DNA from 2 places in the Paenibacillus sp. JGP012 genome. Region 1 is predicted to be linked to the other one. Evidence: riboswitches for the same ligand, from Rfam matches in the RefSeq annotation. Region 1 holds a riboswitch; the other holds the start of a gene.

Evidence for each region. Region 1 has a riboswitch for glycine ahead of gcvT (glycine cleavage system aminomethyltransferase GcvT). Riboswitches for the same ligand answer to the same signal wherever they lie in the genome.
Region 2: it holds a riboswitch for glycine, as region 1 does, so the genes downstream of both, sdaAB (L-serine ammonia-lyase, iron-sulfur-dependent subunit beta) here and gcvT (glycine cleavage system aminomethyltransferase GcvT) in region 1, are expected to answer to the same signal.

What each region holds. Positions count from the first base shown of each region.
Region 1 is NZ_JACHKG010000011.1:85,603-94,720, forward strand. It holds gene ptsP (phosphoenolpyruvate--protein phosphotransferase) at 1-915, shown strand, start outside; gene gcvPB (aminomethyl-transferring glycine dehydrogenase subunit GcvPB) at 1,173-2,669, opposite strand; gene gcvPA (aminomethyl-transferring glycine dehydrogenase subunit GcvPA) at 2,786-4,144, opposite strand; gene gcvT (glycine cleavage system aminomethyltransferase GcvT) at 4,141-5,283, opposite strand; glycine riboswitch at 5,512-5,612, opposite strand; glycine riboswitch at 5,616-5,739, opposite strand; gene gcvH (glycine cleavage system protein GcvH) at 6,085-6,474, shown strand; gene HNR77_RS15240 (PTS mannitol transporter subunit IIBC) at 6,916-8,379, shown strand; gene HNR77_RS15245 (BglG family transcription antiterminator) at 8,445-9,118, shown strand, end outside.
Region 2 is NZ_JACHKG010000021.1:83,488-92,605, reverse strand. It holds gene HNR77_RS21860 (ABC transporter permease) at 1-274, opposite strand, end outside; gene HNR77_RS21855 (ABC transporter ATP-binding protein) at 271-1,185, opposite strand; gene HNR77_RS21850 (HAMP domain-containing sensor histidine kinase) at 1,318-2,841, opposite strand; gene HNR77_RS21845 (response regulator transcription factor) at 2,874-3,557, opposite strand; gene HNR77_RS21840 (alpha-glycosidase) at 3,790-5,550, shown strand; gene sdaAA (L-serine ammonia-lyase, iron-sulfur-dependent, subunit alpha) at 5,729-6,655, opposite strand; gene sdaAB (L-serine ammonia-lyase, iron-sulfur-dependent subunit beta) at 6,645-7,334, opposite strand; glycine riboswitch at 7,449-7,586, opposite strand; glycine riboswitch at 7,591-7,719, opposite strand; gene HNR77_RS21825 (LolA family protein) at 7,938-9,029, opposite strand; gene HNR77_RS21820 (HAMP domain-containing sensor histidine kinase) at 9,066-9,118, opposite strand, start outside.

The DNA.
Region 1 (9,118 bases):
GTTCATGTGGAGCTTGCTGCTAACATCGGTACACCGAATGATGTAACAGGTGTATTGGAAAACGGTGGCGAAGCCGTAGGTTTGTACCGTACCGAGTTCTTGTACATGGGCAGAGACAAGCTTCCTTCCGAAGACATTCAATACAATGCTTACAAAGCGGTACTTGAAAAAATGGAAGGCAAACCGGTCGTTGTGCGTACACTCGACATCGGTGGTGACAAAGAGCTTCCTTATCTGGATCTGCCAAAAGAAATGAATCCATTCCTCGGCTTCCGCGCAGTTCGTCTGTGTCTGGACCGTCTGGATATCTTCCGTACACAATTGCGTGCGTTGCTGCGTGCAAGTGTACACGGAAACCTGCGTATCATGTTCCCGATGATCGCAACACTGGGTGAATTCCGTGAAGCAAAAGCTGTCCTGCTCGAAGAGAAGGAAAAGCTGGTCGCTGAAGGGATTGCTGTTTCCGACAGCATTCAACTCGGTATCATGGTCGAAATTCCTTCAACAGCTGTAATGGCGGATCAATTCGCCAAAGAAGTGGACTTCTTCAGTATCGGTACGAACGATCTGATTCAGTACACGATGGCTGCTGACCGGATGAACGAGCGTGTATCTTATCTGTACCAGCCTTACAACCCGGCCATTTTGCGTTTGGTTAAAATGGTTATCGATGCAGCGCATCGCGAAGGTAAATGGGCTGGCATGTGCGGTGAGATGGCAGGAGATGAAACAGCAATTCCATTGCTGCTTGGTCTCGGACTGGATGAGTTCAGCATGAGCGCAACTTCCATTCTGCCAGCACGCAGCCAGATCACCAAGCTGTCCCGTGCGGACATGCAGGAGCTGGCAGCCAAAGCGTTGGAAATGCAAACCGCTGAACAAGTGGTTGAACTCGTTCAAAGCATTCAAGCGTAATTTTGCCGGAGTTTCCTCCGGATTTGAGGTTTTCTTTTTCCGAATTAAAGGGCTGCCTTGGGCAGCAATATCGCCGGTGTCCACGAATAAAGTGGGTGCCGGCTTTTTTTGTTTTCACGCTTGAAATGGTAGTCGCGATGCACGCTACAAATAAATGCAAAAAATCCCCTTGCACAGGGAGGTAATACCTCATTACGTACAAGGGGATGACATACAGTCAATAAACAGTACATGGGCTAAAAGTTATAAATCAATGCTCAGCTGCAAGCACAATTCAGTACAGGTTTACGTGCCGCAGTCGTTTCATCCAGTCGCGTGACGGGTGTGCCATAGGGTGCATTCAGCACTACTTCAGGTGTTTCTTCCGCTTCCTTGGCGATGCGAATCATCGTATCAATAAATCCGTCGAGCGTTTCTTTGCTTTCGGTCTCGGTTGGCTCAATCATGATACATTCCTCAACATTAAGCGGGAAGTAGATTGTTGGCGGGTGATATCCAAAGTCCAGCAGACGCTTCGCCACATCCAGTGTGCGTACACCGTACTGCTTCAGTCCGCGTCCTGACATCACAAATTCATGCTTGCATACACCCGGATAAGGAATCTCATAGTGAGGTGCGAGACGAGCCATCATATAGTTGGCGTTCAGCACGGCACATTCGGATACACGGCGCAAGCCTTCTGGACCATAGGTACGAATGTAAGCATAGGCACGAACCAGGATGCCGAAGTTGCCATAGTAGGCTTTTACCCGGCCGATGGATTGATCTCCTTCATAATCCAGTGCATAAACACCCTGAACATTCTGAACAACCATCGGTTTGGGCAGGAACGGGATCAGACGGCTTTTCACACCGACCGGACCTGCACCCGGTCCGCCGCCGCCATGCGGGGTGCTCATCGTTTTGTGCAAGTTCAAATGCACCACATCAAAGCCCATATCCCCTGGCCGTGTAATGCCCATAATGGCATTGGAATTGGCTCCGTCGTAATAAAGGAGGCCGCCAGCCTCGTGTACGATCGCCGCAATCTTTTGAATGTCCTTCTCAAACAAGCCGAGTGTATTCGGATTTGTCAGCATCAAGGCAGCGGTATCCGTTCCAACCGCTGCACGTAGCGCCTCCAGATCAACAAGACCATCTGTACGGGAAGGGATCGTGACCGTTTCGAATCCAGCCACCGTTGCGCTGGCCGGGTTTGTACCGTGAGAGGAGTCGGGCACGATAACTTTGGTACGAAGCTCGCCGCGACTTTCGTGATAAGCGCGAATCATCATCAATCCGGTCCATTCGCCATGTGCTCCCGCAGCGGGCTGAAGGGTTACGGCATCCATGCCAGTCAGCCCGGCCAGATCCTGCTGTAACGTATACAGCAGTTCCAGCGCACCTTGAAGGCTCGATTCATGCTGGTAAGGATGGATTTTGGCAAAACCGTTATACCGGGCAACATCCTCGTTAATCTTCGGGTTGTATTTCATCGTACAGGAGCCAAGCGGGTAAAATCCGTTATCTACCCCGAAGTTGCGGCGGGATAATGCAGTATAGTGGCGAATGACATCCACTTCAAATACTTCCGGCAAGGCTGCAGCTTCTGAGCGCAGCATTTCCCGGGGAATCAACGTGTCGGCATCCAGACGGGGCACATCACATTCCGGCAGGGAATAAGCTACGCGGCCCGGGCTGCTCAATTCAAAGATCAATGTTTGCTCGGGAGCAGCCGATGATGCAGTTTGCAGATTGGCAGCTGCGGATTGCACACCAGTCTCGGACTGCTGATTCGCAGGTTGAACTGCACTGGTTGTATCAGAATGTGAATTTGTTTGGCCTTCCGATGAGGCTCCGGCCGCGGTCGCTTTTGTTGTCGTTTCCTGAGTCACAGTGATCCCTCCAATACACGTGCGAATTCGTCAATCTCTTCTTTGCTGCGACGTTCGGTAACGGCGATGAGCATATGTCCTGCAAGCTCCGGATAGTCCTTCCCAAGCTCATAACCACCGATGAAGCCTGCATCCAGCAGCTTCAGCTGGAGGGCATCCACATCGGTTCCTTCGGGCAGCTGGATCACAAACTCGTTAAAGGTAGGAGCTGCGAAAGTCAGGCTTACACCCGGGATCGCTTTGAACTTCTGGAGCGCATAGTGGCTTTTCTGTAAATTCAGGTCAGCGACATCTATCATGCCCTGTCTTCCCATGGTGGACATGTAAACGGAAGCACTTAACGCGAGCAAGGCCTGATTCGAGCAGATGTTGGACGTCGCTTTTTCGCGGCGGATGTGCTGCTCGCGCGCTTGCAGCGTCAGCACGAAGCCACGTTTGCCGTTGCGGTCGGTCGTCTGACCGACAATGCGACCGGGAATCCGGCGCATGTGAGCCTGGGACACGGCGAAGTATCCGCAAGTGGGTCCGCCAAGCGAAGCGGCGATTCCAAGGGGCTGCGCATCGCCTACTACGATGTCGGCACCCAGCTTGCCTGGCGCTTCCAGCAGACCGAGCGACAGCGGGTTGGCGCTCACAACGAGCAGGCCTTTGTGTGCATGCACAAGGTCGGCGGCCTGCTTTACATTTTCCACAGCACCGAAGAAGTTGGGGCTTTGAATCATGACTGCTGCGGTGTCGTCCGAAATGGCTGCTTGCAGGGCATCCCAATCCGTCACGCCATCCTTGTAACCAATCTCTACGATCTCCAGACTCAAGCCATGTGCATAGGCCTGTAATACTTGACGGGCTTCCGGATGAACGGTACGGGATACGATAAGCTGTTTGCGGCGTGTGGCAGCTGCGGCCAGATTACCTGCTTCAGCAAATGCGGTTGCACCATCATACATGCTGGCATTCGCTACGGCCATACCCGTCAGCTCACAGATGTAGGATTGAAATTCGAAGATCGCTTGCAGCTCCCCTTGGCTGATCTCAGGCTGATAGGGGGTGTAGGCGGTATAGAACTCCGAACGGGAAATAACATGGTTGATGACAGAAGGGATGTGATGGTCATAGATGCCTGCGCCGAGAAAGCTGGCGTGTGTCTCAAAGTTGGCATTTTTACCAGCTTGCTTGGACATGTGACGGGTTAGCGCATATTCATCCAGCTTGGAGGAGACAGGCAGCTCGCCCTGATAACGAATCTCCTGCGGGATGTCTTTGAACAGATCTTCAATCGTATCCACACCAATCGTGGCGAGCATCGCGCTCTGGTCCTGTTCAGTCATGGGGATATAGCGGTGCTTGCTCGTCATGCTTGCTCAGCTCCTTGGGTAGGGGTCTTTGACGTACGTGTCCGTTTATGAAAAGGGGTTCTGACGACCTCGGCTTTCAGCTTTTTGCCACGAATCTCAATCTCCAGCGGTGTTCCCAGTGCGGCATGTCTGGCATCAATCAGGGCAAGGCCCAGATTACGCTTCAAGGTTGGTGATTGGGTACCTGTTGTTACTTCTCCAATCTGCACGTCACCTGTGTAGATCGGATAATGCGGACGAGGAATGCCGCGCTCCAGCACTTCAATGCCAACGAGCTTGCGGGCAGGACCGTCATTTTTCTGCTGCAGCAAAGCTTCGTGTCCGATAAAAGGTCCGGCATTCAGCTTCACAAACATGCCAAGACCTGCCTCCAGTGGAGAGATGGTGGGCGACAGCTCCTGACCATACAAAGGCAGCTTCGCTTCAAATCGAAGTGTATCGCGAGCGCCAAGTCCTGCCGGAACCAGCCCCAGATCCGCACCGGCTTCCATCAATCCGTTCCACACCAGAGCAGCCTGCTCTGCTGATACGTACAGCTCAAAGCCGTCCTCTCCAGTGTATCCGGTACGCGATAACAGCAGGCTGACCCCGCATACGCTGGCATCCTGTACAAAGCGGAAAGGTTCGATAGAATCTGCATCCGTGCCCGCGCCTGTAACTTTGCCCAGAATTTCGACTGCCAGCGGACCCTGCAGTGCAAGCAAAGCTGTCTGCTCCGAAACATTGGTCATGTTCACGCCAGGAGTCATATGCTCTTGCAGCCAGGCCCAATCCTTGTCGATATTGGAGGCATTCACAACGAGCATATAGTGCTGCTCCGCCAGCTTGTAGATCAGCAGATCATCCACTACACCGCCATCAGGATAACACATCAGAGTATATTGGGCCTGGCCCGGTACAATTGTGGTTACATCATTGGTGGTCATGTGTTGTAAAAAGGCTTCCGCCTGCTCTCCCGTAACGGTGAATTCACCCATATGGGACACATCAAACAGCCCGGCACGCTCACGCACTGCTTCATGCTCCTTTTGAATACCGCTGAACTGCACCGGCAGCTCCCAGCCTCCAAAATCGATGCAGCGTACACCTTCATATTGAGCATACAGGGGGAAGAGTGGTGTTCTTAATAAGTCGGACATCCAATCACCTCGTCAAGGGCCGTTATCGGGCCAAGTATAGAAACGCGAAATCTGTGAATCAGGTATAGATGCTAAACAACAAACACATTCATAAGTATTGGATGAAGTCGTTTATGAAAAACACGCTGCCAAGGCCGACGATTCGATATCCTGTATTTCTTTTTTGGGGAAAAAGGAAAAGGACAGGCCAAAGAACCGGCATGCCATATAGCACGCTGTATTCTTAGGCTCTGTCCCTTGTACCTGAGAGTTACCCCGCCGCTAATGCAAACAGGTTTCCCCTTGGGTGATCGTAACGTCCGTTAAGGACGGTTAGATGCTCTCCAGAGTTGCGTCCTGTAAAAGTCCTTTTGCCTGAGAGATTCGCCTCCGCTTGTCGGTGGTTTACTCCTTCGGCGCCGCCTTATGTACATCCCCAGAACGGGTGTCACGGGCAGTCTCTCCCTTTACATTCATCCGCGGTTCATACGTAATGTAATTCACTTCAGTTGCTTCTTTCATTAAAACGTGAATCTGATCATGATGTCAAGAACAATATCATTAAACCTGTTTAAAAGACGAATATTATGTTGTTTATCGGATGAAACGTTCGTATATTCAAAATGAGTGCGTTTACTATGTTATTATTCTCCAGTATATGTAGAAAGAGTTCTTTTTGGTGATGGGACCACAGGCATGAATTTCGAATAAATTGTAAGCTATCTTGACATTTGAATGCGAAATATTTACGCTGTTGTTTGGGGAAAAGGTAAAGGTCAAAGAACGCATGCACTCATTATTGAAGAAGCGAGGCGGATATGGATGAGCGAATTGAGAAGTGATTTCCTGTACAGTGAAGAGCATGAGTGGGTGCAAACCGTTGGAGAGGATACCGTTCGGATCGGCATTACCGAGTTCGCACAGCATCAGCTGGGTGACATTGTGTTTGTAGAACTGCCTGACCTTGAAGCAAGTGTCGCTGCGGCCGAGAGCATCGGAACCATTGAATCGGTGAAAACGGTGTCGGATTTATTTTCGCCTGTTAGCGGTACGATTGTTGCAGTCAATGAAGCGCTGCAGGACTCGCCGGAGCTGGTAAACAGCTCTCCTTATGAAGAAGGCTGGATGATTGAAATCTGTGTTGAGGGAGATTTGCAGGCGGCTCTATCCGCACTTCTGAATGCGGATGCTTATCGGAAGCATATTGAGTAGAAGATGTACTGCCTGATCGGATTGATTTGTACTTACTGACATATATATTATCATATAACATTAAAAAATGATGTTCTTTGAACCTGTGTGGGCTGCCAGCTCATGCAGGTTTTTTAATGTTTTTGCAGGAGTAGTTGAACGGTTCTTGAGCCATAACCATATGAAATCAGGATAAAAATGGGGAGCGCGGACCAAGCTATGATACTGCTTCCTGTACTGTATATGATCTGGATCATAGCTCCTATAATCCTTATGTATCAAGGGTTCGAAGGAATATGACTACATAAAAACGATTACATAATCTAATGTTGTCATCATTGTTCATGACGAAAGTACGCTTTCATTTGATTGAACAGCAGCGGTTTCTCGCTTAGGATTACAGCAGGGATGTATGACACCCCTTTCAAATTTATAATGACTTGATTCAAGGAGGATAAACCAATGAGTAATTTGGACCAAACGTCCAATTCCAAGGGTGGGTTACGTGTCGGTGTGCAGCGCTTTGGACGATTCCTGAGCGGTATGGTTATGCCTAATATGGGCGCGTTTATTGCTTGGGGATTAATCACCGCGATGTTTATCAAAACAGGCTGGTTCCCGAATGAAACGTTGTCACAGCTCGTTGATCCGATGATTAAATATTTACTGCCGCTGCTGATCGGTTATACCGGGGGTACGATCGTGCATGGAACACGAGGCGGGGTCGTCGGGGCGATTATGACGATTGGTGTCATTGTAGGCAGTGACATTCCGATGTTCCTTGGAGCCATGATTGCGGGACCATTCGGGGCATGGGTGATCAAAAAGTTTGATAAATCGGTAGAGGGCAAGATCAGAGCCGGTTTTGAAATGCTGGTCAACAATTTCTCGGCCGGAATTATCGGCGGTATTTTGGGCATCATTGCCTTATTGGGGATCGGACCTGCCGTAGAGGCCATCAGCAAGGTGCTGTCTGCAGGCGTACAGGGTTTGATGAACCTGGGCTTGCTGCCGCTGGTCAATCTGATCATTGAACCAGGAAAAGTATTATTCCTGAATAATGCAATTAACCACGGGATATTAACACCGATTGCTACAGATCAGGCAAGAGAACTGGGTCAGTCCGTGCTTTATATGCTGGAATCTAACCCTGGGCCGGGTCTGGGGATTTTGCTGGCATACTGCTTCTTCGGACGGGGAACAGCGAGATCATCTGCACCGGGTGCAGTCATTATTCATTTCTTTGGCGGGATTCACGAAATTTATTTCCCTTACATTCTGATGAGACCCATTCTGATTCTGGCCGCTATCGCTGGTGGTGTAACAGGGACATTGACGTTCATGCTGACAGGAGCAGGACTGGTGTCGGCACCATCACCGGGCAGTATCATTGCTTATTTCCTGCTGACGCCGAAAGGTGGATACATCCCGATGCTTGCAGGGGTTATCGTTGCCGCGGTTGTTTCCTTCCTGGTGGCCTCTCTGCTGCTCAAAACGGGTAAACAGAAGGATGAAGATCTGGAATCGGCCTCCAGCCGAATGAAGGACATGAAGAGTCAAGGCAATACGGCAAATGCAGCCATTACGGCAGATCACCGTGATGCAGACAGAGCAGCAAATATCGGCATTGCTGCAGCTGCCAAAGCAAAAGCGGATGTGAAAAAGATTGTATTCTCCTGTGATGCAGGTATGGGTTCAAGTGCCATGGGTGCTTCCATTCTTCGCAAGAAGATGAAATCCGAGGGAATCAATGTTGCCGTAACCAACACGGCGATTAGTGAAATTCCGCAGGATGCTGACGTTGTAATCACGCAAAAAACATTAACGGATCGAGCGCGTGCAGTCGCACCCAACGCAGAGCATATATCCATTGACAACTTCCTAAAAAGCCCGGAATACGATGCGCTTGTTGAACGTTTGAAGTAAGCAGTGAACCACTGCGATACAGCTTCAAACTAGGCAGCCGTTTTCCAAGAGCCGGAGGCTGAGATATGAGTATTACCAAAAGACAACGTGAAATTGTGGAGTTCCTGCTGGAGCATCCTCATGAAGTCACGGCCGGCGAAATCGCCGTTGAAGTAAAAGTAAGTACCCGAACTGTGCATCGTGAGCTGCTGATGATCGAACAGTGGCTTGAGCCGCTCGGTATGCGATTGGAAAAAAAATCGGGGACCGGCATTCGGATTGATTCCGGTTCCGGTTCAGACGATCTCAGTGCATTACGCCAGAAGCTGGAAGGTCATGAATATGTAGAGTTTACGCCGGAAGAGCGTAAGCTCTTCATGCTTTGCATCCTGCTGGATGAGGCAGAGCCAGTCAAGCTGCTTGCTCTTGCTTCTGATCTGAAGGTGACGGTGTCCACCGTCACGACCGACCTGGATGATCTGGAATCCCGCATTCGTCAGGCGGGGCTGAAGCTGGTACGAAGGCGGGGATACGGGGTCAAAATTACCGGCAGTGAGGCGGTTCACCGCAGAGCGATTGCCGCACTGGCTCTGGAAGTGCTGGATGAGTCGGACCTTTTCGGCAGACAGCCAGAGCAGGGCGGTTCTATCGTAAATCAAAAGCTGCTCGGCATGATCGGGCATAGCGATGTGCTTACGATTGAAAATGCATTATGGCAGCCGGATATCGAATGGCTCGAAAAAATTCCTGAACGGCAGTA
Region 2 (9,118 bases), on a different contig from region 1:
GCTGCTTCCACGAGCCCTGCTCATGCTCGATTCCGGCAACCATGGAACTGAGAATCGTCGCACCCAGCATCAAAGCGAGCGGTACAAAAACAATAACGTTTTCCAGCAAACCTCCCCACAGATTGCCTGCGTACTGCTCTTTCAAATAATCCAGCCGTAAACCGAAATTCAAGGCCTGCATGGCCGTTAATCCGATCGGGGCCAGAAATACCAGAAACCAGATGCCTTTCCCACGTATCTTGAGCCAATCCGAAGATAATGCACGCCCGGTCATACAGACGCCCCCTCACCAATAACACGCAGGAACAGATCCTCAAGAGACTGGCGCTGTTCTTCCACCCGATACACGTCATGCTCCTGTTCAATCAGGCGGCGAATGAGAAGGGCAACTGCACTGTTGTCCATATAAGGGAATGTTAATGTTGCCCCCTGCTGCGAACCGAATTGTCCCTGCTCACGAGCCAGCTTCATTGCCGCCTCCGGCTCTGATACCATAAGTCTGATAGTGCTGCCAGTCTGGCTTTGCAGACTGGCAATGGTATCCTGCAGCACCATTTTGCCATCCCGGATGATGCCAACACGGCTGGCCATCTGCTCCACTTCACTCAGCAAGTGACTGGAGACCAGTACGGTAATGCCATGCTCCAGCGGCATACGTTTGATGAGCTCACGGATTTCCTGAATCCCCGCCGGATCAAGTCCGTTGGTCGGCTCATCCAGTATGAGCAATTCGGGATCACCCAGCAGTGCACTGGCAATACCCAGACGCTGCTTCATACCCAGGGAGTATCCTTTGACGGCCCGTTTGGCATCTTTGGTCAGATCGACAATAGACAATACCTCGTCAATTCTGGACTTGGGCACATTGATAATGCGGCGCAGCACTTCAAGATTCTCCACCGCATTCAGATGTCCATAATAGGATGGGTACTCCACCAGAGAACCTACACGGCGCAAAATATCCATACGTTCCTTGCGAATATCCTTGTCAAAGACACGGATGACTCCCTTGGTTGGTTTGATCAAGCCGAGCAGCATGCGGATGGTTGTTGTTTTACCGGCACCATTCGGACCGAGGAAGCCGTAGATATCTCCCTTTTTAATATGCAGATCAAGCTCACGGACCGCTGCACGGTCCTTGTATGTTTTCCATAAATTTGCCGTTTGAATAATATTTTCACTCACTATTAATCACCTCGGAACTATCGTAACCCTCCAAGGTTAAAGCAAGCCTACGTGCAAGTTTAAGTTTGGTTTAAAAAGAGGCTCGGTATAGAGGCGCGAAATGATAGAGCACTCGTTTATTCTCCTGAACGCTTATCCTTCTCTCCCACTGTACAGATAGGTACGGACACCCGCCTCGGAACTGTCTACCCGTTTGCGCAGGCCCATCTCGCGAATTAACAAATCGACGATCGACAGTCCAAGTCCTGTACCCTTCGTTCCTGAATCGGCCTGAATCCCCGGCCCATGATCCTCAATGACCACAGCGGTTTGGTCCTGCACCTGCTCGGTCGATATGCGGATATATTTGCCGCTCGCAGCGTGACGAACAACATTTTGAAACAGATTATCCAGTACACGCCTCATTCCCTGCTCATCCACATCCCACATCAACGGAGCTTCCGGCAGATCAATATCAATCTCAAAGTTCTCCTTCTCCCACACGGGATACCAAGAAGCCACAGCTTCTCTGACCATACGCAGCACATCCTTCTGCTCCAGCTTCAGCGTGTACCTTCCGCTCGTAAGCAGATTATAGGAAAGCATATTATCTATAAGCTCACTGAGATCCTGCATCTTCTTCTCCATGCGGCCTAGTGCTCGAATGCCCTGCTCGCTGAGATTTTCTTTGTGCAATGCATGCATGTGACCGCGGATAACCGTCAGGGGTGTGCGCAGATCATGAGAGAGACCCGCAACCAGCCGTTTGCGAAGCTGCTCTTCCTCCCGCTCCCGCTGGAGGCTGTCCGTTAACCGATACACCATCTGATTAAAGGATTCCTCCAGATGCCCGATTTCATCCGATCTTCGGATATGGACCGGATTCGGAATACCCTCATGATCCGGGGCAGCCATCGCCGTCTGAAGGCGAACGAGGCGCTTGCGGATTTGAGCGAAAAACAGAATAGACATCACGATGAATAAAACAAAAACAAGCAGCATAACTACGCCAAAATAAATGAATTCTACTACCCCGCTACTGGAAGTTTTTTGAATGAATTTTCGAGGGACCTCGATCACCATGAAACCTTGTCCTTTGTTTTCATTTCCACCTCCAATATAAGCAACAACGGTTAGCGGATTGCGATAGGGCGCCTTCTTCATGAACTGTATGGCATAATTCGCCGTCCATGCTGCAGGAATTAGGGTCTCTTCCTCCTCTCCAATTGCGGAAGGCCACTTCAGTGTGACATCGGTATCTGAGGTCCCGGGCATGACCTGTGAAGTGTGTGATGACTTTGACTTCAACACCCGGGCTTCTTCGCCACCAAGAATCAGCACCGTTCTGCCTTCTGCATTCACACGGTACATGGCCGATCTGGGATACTTCTCCTGCAGCTGTTTCATTCGTGTATTAATCATCTGATCCGACGCCCCATCCAGCTTTTTGGATTCACTAGCCCACAGATTGGTAATGTTATCAGCGTTACCGTAAGGTGCGTCTATACTATCGCTGGTATTGCTGATGACCACAATGAAAACCGATGCTACCAAAGGAACCACAACAGGCACAAACAACACAGCCGCCAAAATGAGAAGCATATATCTTGTCATCAAAGAACGTCCGAACTTCATTTTGGGCCGGACAGAGGGCTGTAATGTCGCGTTCCGTTCCATTCTCTTTGCTTTTCGTTGCCGGAGCCAGCTAATCATGGCTTCTTCACTCGGTATCCTACACCACGCACCGTCTGAATGATGACCGGGTTCGCCGGATCAAGCTCCAGCTTCTCCCGCAGATGCCGGATATGTACCATTAGTGTCTTGTCTCCATCCAGATAAGGTTCGTTCCATACCGCCTCATAGATCTGCTCTTTGGTACGGATCATCCCCATATTTCTGAGCAGATACGAGAAAATGTGAAACTGTTTGCCTGATAAAATAATTTCTTCTCCCGTCTGCTCGTTAACGATCCGGTTATCCTTCTCATAGATCGCCAGATGATCGAGCTTCAAGACATTATTGCTGGATACAGCCGCACCTGCCTTGCGCAGCTGCACCTCAATGCGGGCAGCAAGCTCGTCTGGATGAAATGGCTTGGTCACATAGTCATCGGCAAAATCAAGCCCATGCAGCTTGTCGTCAATCGACGTTCTGGCCGAGAGCATGACGATCGGCACAGCAGGGTACTCTTTTTTCAAACGCTGACCTATTGTAAATCCATCCAGTCCTGGCAGCATAACGTCCAGTATCACCAGAGAACAGCCCGCTGCCGCCTCAACAGCACCCTCTCCGCTGCCGAGCCACGTGACCTCATAACCGCGGTCCTCCAGATCCTCTCTTACCCACGCCGCAATCTCGGTATCGTCTTCAATGTATAACAATTTGTTTTTCATATATGTACTCGTTTCCTTTCACTACCCTTTGGGTTAATGATATATCTGGGCAGATTTGGCATATCCGCATCACTTCATCATTACAGATGACCTGCCTTCAGAGTTATTATAACGCAATCCGTGTTGACGTAATATTAACCGAAACATTCAGCTTCACAATAGTCGGATAAGCATTACATATACCACACTTGCTTCTGCATATCCTATACACATCTGACGGGAGGAATTTCACATGCTGCTCGAAGCCATCTTTCACCAACCCAAACGGAACTGGGCCTATGCCTATGACCAGGATACCATTCACCTGCGCCTGCGTGCCAAAAAGAATGACTTGACCGAGGTTTATGCCCTGACCGGGGATAAATATGCGTGGGAGGAAACACGGGATATCGTGCCGTTGACCAAATTCACGTCAGATTCCATGTTTGATTATTACGAGGGGGAAGTGAAACCTCCGTATCGTCGATTGAAGTATGCTTTTTTGCTTAAAAATGGGGATGAACAGATCTGGATGACCGAGACGGACTTCCAGGACGAGGAGCCGGATGATCCGGGCCGGATGTTTCAGTTCCCTTATATTCATGCAGGAGCTGTATTTACACCCCCGGCTTGGGTGAAGGATGCAGTATTTTATCAAATTTTCCCCGAACGCTTCGCGAACGGTAATCCTGCAATCAATCCCGAGAAGGCTGAACCATGGGGCGGTGAACCTACACCGTTCAATTTCTTTGGCGGCGACCTGCAAGGGGTGATGGATCATCTGGATTACCTTAGCGAACTGGGCATTAATGCAATCTACTTCACTCCCATCTTTGAGGCTACGACAAACCATAAATACGATACCGAAGACTACCTGCGCGTAGATCGCCACTTCGGAGATGCGGATACGGTGAAACGTTTGGTTAAGCTGTGTCACGAACGCGGCATTCGTGTACTGCTGGATGCGGTATTTAATCATTCCGGCAAAACATTTGCCCCATTCCTGGACGTGCAGAAGCACGGCGCGGCATCCAAATACAAAGACTGGTTTCATATCCACGAGTTTCCGCTGGACGTGAAGGAAGGCATTCCAACTTATGAGACGTTTGGCTTTGAACCACATATGCCCAAGCTGAATACCGAAAACCCCGATGTCAAAGCCTACTTGCTTGAAGTAGCCGAGTATTGGATCAAGGAAATCGGCACGGACGGCTGGCGTCTCGATGTAGCCGATGAAGTGGATGATGCTTTTTGGCGTGATTTCCGCCGTGTCGTGAAAGCAGCCAATCCCGACGCCTACATTCTGGGCGAAATATGGAATGAGTCCTCTGCCTGGCTGCAGGGCGACCAGTTTGATGCCGCGATGAATTATCCGTTTACGGCAGCTGTGAATGCTTTCTTTGTTGAAGATAAGATGCACGCCGAACAATTCGCCAACTCCATAGGCCGCCAGTTATCCCGCTATCCGCTTCAGGCCAGCGAGGTGGCGTTTAACTTGCTGGACAGTCATGATACCCCCCGCCTGCTTACCTTGTGCGAGGGAGATCAGCGCAAGATGAAGCTGGCCGCATTGTTCCAGTTCAGCTATATGGGAGCACCCTGCATCTATTATGGTGACGAGATTGGCCTCGACGGGGACCATGATCCGGGATGCCGCAAATGCATGGAGTGGGATGAAGCGAAGCAGGACCGGGAACTGCTCAGCTTTTATCAAAAGCTGATTGCCCTTCGTCATGCACATCCGGCATTGCGTGCAGAAGGCACGGTTCGCTTCCTGCAAGCCCGTGCGGGCGGCAGTCAGCTCGTTATGGAACGCAAGAGTGATACCGAGCGCATTCTGGTGCTGTTCAACCGCTCAGAGGAAACCGCCATCGTTGAGCTGGAGGCAGGCGATCAGCCCTGGACCGAGCTGTTTGAAGGCAATCACCGCACCGCTATAGACCAAGGGGTTCTCGCCATTGAACTGCCTGCCTATGGCTATGCCGTTATGCGTACGGAACTGGCGGAGCAATAATAATAGCCAGATTCTTCACCTGGCATGGATTAAGTATATGTTCACAACGACGCTACAGGTCGACAAACGGGGCAGACAGTCCATATAAAAAGCGTTCATCATAACCTGATCTGCTACACAGGTGGATGAACGCTCTTTTGTCATGTGTTTTTTTGTATTCGGTTTGTCTTGTTTTGCCTTAATCCGTACCTGGGATATCAGGTTTGTCTTCCGGCTCTGCCCGCTTCGCCTTCGGTTTCGCCAGCTTTTCCATCATTTTGCGGCCTGTAGGGGTCTGGGCAAGCCCGCCCTGCGCTGTCTCACGATGACGGCTAGGCATCGCACTGCCCACCTCCAGCATGACATCAATCACTTCATCGGAAGGAATGGCGCTGCGTACGCCTGCCAGAGCCATATCCGCCGCAGCCAGTGCGGTAACGGCGCCGAGTCCGTTACGCACGATGCATGGAATCTCTACCAGGCCAGCCACCGGATCACAGATGAGGCCCAGTGTATTTTTCAAAGCCAGCCCGACCGCATGCACGACCTGCTCCGGCGTGCCGCCGCGCAGCTCCACCATCGCACCCGCAGCCATACCGATTGCAGACCCTACCTCGGCCTGGCAGCCGCCCTCCGCACCGGAGATAAATGAGTTGTTGGCAATGACGTACCCGATAGCCCCGGCACAGAACAGTCCGTTCACCAGATGTTCATCCGTCCAGCCAAAGCGTTCCTGCGAGCTGATGAACACACCCGGAATAATACCGCAGGAGCCCGCTGTTGGCGTAGCCACGATACGCCCCATAGAAGCATTCACTTCCGATACACACAGAGCGTAGGCCATAGCAAGAGCAGAAGCTTCACCGGAGCAGGTCTCCCCCTGGCGAATGTATTCGGCCATCTTTTTCCCGTCTCCACCAGTCAGTCCGCTGCGTGATGTTGTATCCTCTGTAAGCCCCTTGCGCACCGCTTCCTTCATCACCTGGTAGTATTCAGACATCTGCTTCACCACGTCTGCCTCCGGTGTGTTCGTCTCCTGCACCTGCTCCTCAATCATTAGCTGCGCAATTGTTTTGGACTCGGCTGTGCAGATCGCGTTTAATTCATGCAAATGTTTAAACCGCATTCGGGTCAACCCCTCTCTTCAGATCAATCACTCGAATGTCCAGCACATGATCCAGCGAACGCAGTTTTTTCAGAACCTCTTCACTCGGAGGAGCATCCATCTCCATCGCCGTCAGCGCCTCTCCATCCCGTGCCTTTCGATCCACCTGCATATACCCGATGTTCACTCCAGAGGAGCTAATTGTTGAAGTGACCGAGGCCAGCACGCCTGCTTTGTCTGCATGACGCAATACTAACGTTGGAAATTCCCCACTGATCTGCACGCGAAAATCATTCAGCGCATGCACCGACACACTGCCGCCGCCAATGGAAGCCCCCATTAATGAGCACTGCCGTTCACCATGCCAGAGTTCAATCTTAACCGTGTTAGGGTGGGGAGCAGGTAGACCGCTCGTATAAAATTCAACCTCCATGCCCGCTTCGGCTGCATACTGCTCTGCATCCGGTATCCGCGGATCATCCGTAACATAATCGAGCAGGCCGCCAATGAGTGCCAGATCGGTCCCGTGTCCCTGGTACGTATCTGCAAATGATCCGTACAGTGTGAGCCGCGCACGCTCCGGTGTGCATCCCAGCCATTGGCAGGCAATACGGCCCAGCCTTGCAGCACCCGCTGTATGTGAACTGGATGGTCCTGTCATCGACGGACCGATAATTGAGAAAACATCTTTAAATCGCACGTTGTAACCCTCCAATTGGTTTCGTCATCGTTATCCAGACAAGACCCGCCATAATGTTCCTGATTTACTGAATGATGACATCAAAAAAGGACAGAAGAAGGCCGTTAGCCCTCTCTCTGTCCTTGATACCTGAGAGTTTCATGATCGCAGCAGCATCAGAACAAAGTCAAGTACGTTCCTGTACCAACCTGTTTTCCGAGCTGACCAATCATATTCCCCTTGGGTGGCGCTTCTTCTGCGCACTCTCCAGAGCTGCGTCCAACGATGGTACATTTACCTGAGAGATTAACCGCTATGCCGGGTGCATAACAGCTTGCTCCTTCGGTGCCTGAACCCGGCCTGTACATTATGTGCAGTCCGCTCAGGTCTCTCCCGCTCGTTATCATTCGCTGTATTCTGTTATTTCATTACGAATCACGCTTTTGGCATTCATTCAATCATATACAGATTAATATGTCGCTCAATTTATGTCAACTAAAGTGACGCAACATGCCTGTTGTAATAAAAAGGAATCCCTGACTGTCAGAAAGTAAGGATTCCTTCGTTTCTATAATAATATGCATTGTTCACTGATTTTGTTCAAGGCTCCCTATTCACAGGATATTATTTGCTTGACTTTGCAAGCTGGAGTGCATCCGCCCACAACTGCAGCTTCTCCTGTGTCCAGGAATCATTTTCTCCCATGATCGAATATCGCAGACCTGCCTCGCTCCATGACAAATTGCGAATCATCGCCATATACGAGCCCTCTGTCTCACGAACCTTCACGTTCTTTTCATCAGGCAGCAGTTTTTCATCTACATTTTCCTCAGGTGCCTGGAATACGGTTATACTGATCTCGGGCTTGTTATTCTTCACATAATATAACGTCACCTCATCCCGGCTTTCACTCACGGACGAAGTCATCTCGATTCTCGACAATTCCAGATCCTTCCCTGCATATTGCAGGAACGGCTGACCCACTGCCTTCTCTGCTTCTTCCAGTGTTATTTCCTTGTTATTCATCACATCATTCATCTTTTTGATCTCAACGTCTGCAGGGATGTCCAGCGTAAACGTCTTGTCCGTGAATTCAGGATTGTAATCAATCAGGTCATACAGCACCTCCGATTTGGTATCCCCGTACGTACTGGTCGCTTTAATAACCATCCACTTCTTGGGGTCTATCCAATATTCGGACGATATCGACAGGGATTTTTCATCCTTGGGTGTTAGTTCAATGTGGATTACCTCATGACCTTGAATCGTTTCCTGGCCCAGCGTCTTCACGTTGTGGGAATCACGCATCCGTTCCAGTTGATCGACAAGCATCTGCTTTTGGGTTTGGTTAGGTTCTTGCTGAAACGAGGAGGAGTCCATTGAAAAAGCGGTCTTGGCCTCTTTCTCATAAATCAGAATCTCTGATCCGTTATGAACTGCATAACTTACATTTCCATCTTCCTCTGTCTCAACCCGCTGCTGTCCTATTTTCCCGTCTACCCATTCCTTCACCTGTACAGTATTTGTGATTTCCCCATCCGTCCACATCTTCAAAAGACCTTCCGCATAGTAGGAAGCCGGCTCTGACTCGGCAGCAATAATCTTCTCAATCATGTCATCCCCTGACATGCCAAGCACCTCCTTTTCCGCACATCCTGCTAACATTGAAGTGGCAATCAAGGCAGCTCCGAGCAGCTTCCATCCTTTCTTCATCATAAACGATCATCCTCCTTCTATAATTTCTGTGTATCGTTACAGTTCCGGCAATCGGCACACAGCCGCAGTCCCGTATTGTTCCGAGGACC